DNA from 3 places in the Brevibacillus halotolerans genome. Region 1 is predicted to be linked to each of the others. Evidence: riboswitches for the same ligand, from Rfam matches in the RefSeq annotation. Region 1 holds a riboswitch; each other region holds the start of a gene.
The links. Region 1 has a riboswitch for cobalamin ahead of O0550_RS15960 (FecCD family ABC transporter permease). Riboswitches for the same ligand answer to the same signal wherever they lie in the genome.

Region 1 (2,205 bases):
ATTAGTGTCCTGCTCAAAAAAGAAAATCAACCGCTTACTGCCAAAGATCTGAATATCCAAGGAGCTCCAAGCCGAGAGCCTCAAACGGTCATTTTGGATGGGAATGTCATGTTAGAGCCTTTAGCAACCACAGGATTGTCGAAAAGATGGCTCCACACAACTCTCAATAAGATGGGAATACCATTGGAAAACGTTTATATAGGACAAGTAGATAGTTATGGGCAATTGAATGTAGATTTATATGATGACCAGATTACTGTACCAGTCCCTCAGGAAAAACCATTGACGTTGTCTACGTTGAAAAAATGCCAAGCAGATTTGGAGACTTTTTCACTTGAAACAAAAAATAACATGGCTAAAAAGGAATATGAAAAGGGGGCTCAAAGCTTAAAAAAAATAATAGAAGAGGTAAAACCTTTTTTACAGAGCTAATAAGGGATCGATACAGAAGCCTTTATAATAGAAACTTTGTCCAGACAAGTTACTAAAATTATCAAGAGGCTAATGCTTAGGCTACATGACAGGAACTTGGTAATGGCAGGGGGAAATTTGATTGGGAAGGTAAGCTATCCTGAATTGGATAGCTTTTTTGCCTTTCTATTACATTCAAGGAAAGATAGAAACGAAGAGTGGTATAAAATGAGAAAGAAAGAAATTTTGGTATAAATTAAATAACATAATTAACATTATGTGAACAAACAACTGGACCGATTACTACTAAACTACAAACATTACGTAAATATTTTACAAAGTTCTTACAAACCTATCACAAATTCACCATTACCTTGCCATGTTCCACCAAATCGTGTTACACTCACAAACAATTACAACTGATTTATAGCCATGTTACGGTGTTTGATTTCAGGATCAGACTTAAAAGGGAAGTTCGGTGAAAATCCGATGCGGTCCCGCCACTGTAAATGAGGAGCAACATCCGATACACCACTGTTCACTTTTGCAGAGAATGGGAAGGGAGGATGCTTGCGAGGATTCATGAGCCAGGAGACCTGCCGTAAGATGTAACACTCCCACGAGGATGGGCAGGTGTTTGGGTAGGTCGTATGATGATAGTGTACATACACCTATAGGAATTGATTTGTCCAAAAACCCAAGCATCTGTCTCCTTTTGGAACGGATGCTTTTTTGTGCGAATCTTTAAGGAATAACATGTTAGCGGGGCGTAGAGGTCCAATTACGGTGCCACCTGCACTTGAAGCTTGGGTGGTCACCGAGTTAGTAATTTCATTTCGTTACTTTGTTTTACATAGGGGGGAGAAGCATGCAACAAACCGCCACGACAGCCCCAAGGTCAGTAAACAGCATCGGTACGCAATATACAAAAAATTGGATAGCGAAATTGATGGGAAGCGGCGTGGTATTATTTTTATCGCTGACGGTTGCAATCATGCTGGGACCAGTACAAATAGACCCAGTTATCGTTTGGAAGGTCATAGGCTCACATGTTCCTTTTGTACAACAATGGGTAGGGACAGACGTGTCTAACGCGCAGATGCATATTGTTTGGGATATTCGACTGCCACGTGTTTTATTATCTGCGGTTGTAGGTGCCGGGCTGTCTATTGTTGGGATAGCGATTCAGGCATTGATTCGTAATCCTTTAGCTGATCCATATATCTTAGGCGTATCATCAGGGGCATCGGTGGGAGCAACAGCAGTGCTGTTATTTGGTAGTTTGGGAGTATTTGGTTCGTATGCGCTTTCTTTAGCGGCCTTTTTAGGTGCTTTGGCTTCCGTTATATTGGTGTTTCTTTTGTCTTTGGTTGGCGGAAGGGTGCAGCTAATACGTCTCTTGTTAGCTGGAATAGCTGTGTCTATTATGTTGTCAGCGCTTACTAGTTTTTTTATTATGCTGGCACCAAGAGCGGAAAGCCTTTCAAGTGTGCTGTACTGGATGATGGGAAGCTTCACTCGTGCCAAGTGGGAGTCACTTGTATTGCCAACGATTGCAGTACTTTCGTTCTTTATATTTTTATGGGTAAATGCACGCAATCTAAATTTGTTGATCCTAGGGGAAGAAACCTCTACGCTACTTGGTCTACATCCAGAAAATATGCGTAAGATTCTACTGATTACGATTTCTCTCGTTACAGGCTTACTGGTTGCTGTAAGCGGTAGCATTGGCTTTGTTGGTTTAATGTTACCCCATATCTTTCGCTTGTGGGTGGGTTCTGATCATAGGAGACT
Region 2 (2,205 bases), on a different contig from region 1:
ACTGTATTCCTTTTTTGCACTTTTAGTGGGTTTTGTTAATAGCAGCGAACGCTCAAATAAGTGAGAGTCCTGTAAGTAGAGAAGATAGGCTTCGACGGTTTCTTTACGTAGTCCCTCTAATTCATCGAGTGTAATTTCGCTCATTTCCTGGGCGGTGGAAAGTCCCTCTGCCATTAGCCAACGAAAAAAGAACTCAAAATCACGTAGGTAGCCGAGTAAAGTGGAGACCGAAGCGCGCTTTGATCTTTTGTGATCCACATATTTTTCAACAAACCAAGGAAAAGAAGGGATTTTCTCAAGGAGTTGCAAGGAATCCCGTTGTTTTGTAATAGACATGAGAATGACCACCATCCTTTGCTCAACTTCGTCTATTAAAATAAATACATATAAACATGTTATCAAAATGACTTTATACTGGTACAATGATATATCTGTAAGGGATGTAGATAGCTTACTTAAGTATAGAACATTCGTTCTTATGAAACAAGCTAAATATGGTTAATTGTGTTAGCCCCTACGCCTGTTTGTCGAGGTCTAGTTATGAGTTTCCCAGTAATAGTTACGTTACTAGATATGCTGTAACAGTCTGAGCTGATGCTCTGTTATACAAGAATAGGAGTGTAATTATGAGCTGGAAAAACATATAAAAGAGGCAGTTTTGCATGAAATCTAGCCTGTTTTTCTGTCAATTTATGAGTCGAGTTTTAATTTAACTCGTAGGCATTTTGTATCTTGCTCTTTTGATAGAAACATTGTATGCTAGGTGACAAGACTACATTTAGTGTCTCATATGAATGTTATATACTACATACTGATAAAAAGTTACTTTACCGCCGAGAATTAGGTGTCATTTTGCGACTTAATAGGGAATCTGGTGAAATTCCAGAGCTGTCCCCGCAACTGTAAGTGTGGATGAAATGAGCAAAACCACTGTATAAGCATGTCTCAGGCGACTTATATGGGAAGGGCTCAAAGTAAAGTGAAACACAAGTCAGTAGACCTGCCCATTCTCTTAGTTTCGCATCTTCGGGGAGTGGGAAGTTGAAACGGTACGGGGATTAAATAGTAGCGGCTATTTGCTTTGCTATTCTTTCTTTGTTGTGCCGTTTTAAAGCTCACCCATGAAGGGATGAGCTTTTTATGTTGGCAAAAAGCGGCATTTATCAGCAGTCAGCTTGGCTACCATCTTATGTCCTTTATACATGAAAGGGGGGTGTATCGATGCTGATCGTATATGATTCCAAAACAGGAAATGTGAAACGCTTTGTCCAAAAACTAGATTTTCGCTGTATACAAATTTCCGATGATATCGTCATAAACGAACCTTTCATTCTGATTACATATACAACGGGATTTGGACAAGTTCCTGAAACGACACGACAATTTCTAACGCAACACTCTCAATGGATGAAGGGAGTTGCAACTAGCGGGAACATGAATTGGGGGACTCGCTACGGACTTGCAGCTGACCAGATAGCCGAACAATACAATGTACCATTGGTCATGAAATTTGAATTGAGCGGTACCAAACGAGATGTAGAAACTTTTAAGCAGGAGGTATTTCACTTTGTCCACGCAACTACCACAATGGATCACGTTGAACAACGAAATTATGGTGAAGAAAGACGGGAAATTTCAGTTTCATAAAGATTTAGAGGCAGCGAAGAGCTATTTCGTTGATTTCGTAAATCAGAATACGGTCTTTTTCCATAACTTACGTGAGAAGATTAACTATTTAATTGAAAATGACTACTATGAAGCTGAAGTGTTTGAAGGCTATGAATTCGCCGATATCGAACGGGTCTATCGCTATTTATATGATAAAAAATTCCGCTTCCCATCCTTCATGAGTGCATTCAAGTTTTATAATAATTATGCGATGAAAACGAACGATGGAAGCAAATTCCTTGAACGTTACGAGGATCGAATTGCTGTAGTTTCCTTGTTCCTAGCAAAAGGGGATAGCGAAAAAGCACTGCAATATGCAGACCTGTTAATCTCACAAGAATATCAGCCTGCTACTCCTACCTTCTTGAATGCAGGTAAAAAACGTCGCGGGGAGCTAGTTAGCTGTTTCTTGCTTGAGGTAGATGATTCAATGAATTCGATTGGGTTCTCTATTAATTCAGCTTTGCAACTAAGCAAAATTGGCGGCGGTGTAAGCTTGAACCTGAGCAAAATCCGTGCCGCTGGCGAGCAAATCAA
Region 3 (2,205 bases), on a different contig from region 1:
AGTCCAAATTCGGGTAAAGTCCCTTTTCCCTCTCCATAATCCTCTCACCGGATTCACACATGTGGTATAAAAGATCGTCCCCTTTTATATGACATAGCTGCTGTAAGGCTCCTTTCATCATTGTCGCTCTCGGGTCCATTTTTTTCATATAGACCCGGTGACCAAATCCCATTATCTTTTCTTTGTTGGACAGCTTGGTACGTAACATCTCCTCGAACTTGGAAATTGTCCCTGCCTCTAGCAATAAGTGCATAACAGCCTCATTTGCTCCCCCATGAAGACTACCCTTCAAGGAAGCAACCGCCCCCGTCAAAGCTCCGTACAAATCCGATTGCGTAGAAGCGATGACCCTTGCTGTAAACGTGGAATTCGGCATCTCATGCTCGCTGTACAAAAGCAAAGACAGATCAAATATTTTTTCCTCAATCGGCGATGGCTTTCTCCCGGTGACCATATAGAAAAAGTTAGCACTATACGGTACATTTTTGTCTGGATGGAATGGCTCCTTTTTGGTCAGAATCCGATAACTATTAGCCACTATGCTAGGAACTTGACCTAATAACCGATAAGCCCGCTCCTTATTAACAAGCATGGAGCGATCGTCAATTCGATGATCATACCCTCCCAGAACGGAAATTCCTGTTCGCAGGCCATCCATAGCGTGTGTCTGCTCAGGCAACAGCTTTAAAACCTCAAACACCGCACTAGGCAATTCATCTCGCTCTAGCATGCTTGTTTCCAAAGAGTTTTTCTCTGCCTGATCGGGAAGCCGTCCCTCCAGTAAAAGATGAATAATATCGACATAGCTAACGGATTTAGAAAGCTCAATCAGATCGTAACCCCGAATCACGATTTCCTCTTGTATGGTATCAAGGTAGGAAATGCTTGTTTCTGTAGCCACCACACCGTCTAGCCCAGGAGAAAATTTTTCAAGCTCGTTCATTCTTCTTCCTCCATTCCAAATAACTGTTCTTTGGTTAGCTTGTAGGCTTTTTCAAGGTTGCGATAGTAATCTGTTTTGACTTCCTCTGTAACGTCTTGTCGCTTGATTTCATTCCCTAATAGACCATAAATGACTTCTAGCGAATTAGGACTTTCTAAACTTAGATTGTTCATGATTGCTGTGTTGAAATAATTTCTGAAATATCCTACTGTCCCAAACAAAAAATCCCTCCTAGACTTCAAAGCAGCGCAACACGCAAAAAAACAACTTCCTAAAAGAAAGTTGTTGTTAATGGGCGAAAGCGAAAAACTCAAATAAACATGTAAAAATCTTAAAATACCACATGTTTCATCGCTCGCACGTAACACCTCCTATCCTCGTAGGAACTGATGTGTGTGCTAAAACAGGCAGGTCTCCTGGCTCATGATCATCGCGATTCGAACCTTCCCATTTTCATTTGAATGAAAACAGTGGCATTTTTTCGAATAGCTCTCATTTACAGTTGCGGGACAGCGTCGGATTCTAACCGAACTTCCCTTTTAAGCAAATAACGAAGGTTATCTGCACCTGTTTCTACACCTATTTGATTTTCAGCTTAAACATAACAAATAGTCTAAAAAATTACAATTATTAATTTTATATCTGTAGTGACTTTATTGCTTTGATATTATCATGTTGAACTTCTTGTACATGTATATACACTCTCTAAACAAAAAATAACCAATAGCCGCTTCATGTTCTGTTTAGCAATAAACGAATGAATGTAAAATCATAAGTCCTCATATTCTAAAAACAGGATAAAAACCCAATATATTGAACAAGAATATCCCGCTATCTTATAATCAAATGAAATACCATAATTAGGTAAATAAAGGAGGGTATTTCTTGAAGAGTAAACAACTATCGAAAAAGAAAATATGGTGGTATAGCATAAGTATCGTTGTTGCTGCTATATTACTTCTCCTCATATGGGCAGTAATTCGGAATTGGAACATTATTCACGTGCTGAATAAGGATAAGCTTAGCTATAATTTTCAGAGCATGGACAATATTTTTCCAAGTCGCGCTATAGAAGCATCGCAGCCTGTTTTCCATTTTGATACATTACAAAAAGAGTTGCCCCAAACTTATACATACAAAGATCAAACATTAGCTATTGAAGACTTTTTGCAACGAACAAAGACGAATGGATTACTAGTGCTCAAGGATGATAAGATCGTGAAGGAATTCTATCAAAATGGTATAAATGAACAAACAAGGTT

Region 2: another riboswitch for cobalamin. It lies ahead of nrdI (class Ib ribonucleoside-diphosphate reductase assembly flavoprotein NrdI); the one in region 1 lies ahead of O0550_RS15960 (FecCD family ABC transporter permease).
Region 3: another riboswitch for cobalamin. It lies ahead of O0550_RS17300 (hypothetical protein); the one in region 1 lies ahead of O0550_RS15960 (FecCD family ABC transporter permease).

What each region holds. Positions count from the first base shown of each region.
Region 1 covers NZ_JAPTNK010000012.1:144,947-147,151, reverse strand. The annotation lists gene O0550_RS15965 (DUF421 domain-containing protein) at 1-432, shown strand, start outside; cobalamin riboswitch at 833-1,029, shown strand; gene O0550_RS15960 (FecCD family ABC transporter permease) at 1,280-2,205, shown strand, end outside.
Region 2 covers NZ_JAPTNK010000007.1:199,577-201,781, reverse strand. The annotation lists gene xerS (tyrosine recombinase XerS) at 1-336, opposite strand, end outside; cobalamin riboswitch at 826-1,022, shown strand; gene nrdI (class Ib ribonucleoside-diphosphate reductase assembly flavoprotein NrdI) at 1,222-1,647, shown strand; gene nrdE (class 1b ribonucleoside-diphosphate reductase subunit alpha) at 1,613-2,205, shown strand, end outside.
Region 3 covers NZ_JAPTNK010000014.1:102,814-105,018, forward strand. The annotation lists gene mmgD (citrate synthase) at 1-943, opposite strand, end outside; gene O0550_RS17300 (hypothetical protein) at 940-1,164, opposite strand; cobalamin riboswitch at 1,333-1,529, opposite strand; gene O0550_RS17305 (serine hydrolase domain-containing protein) at 1,829-2,205, shown strand, end outside.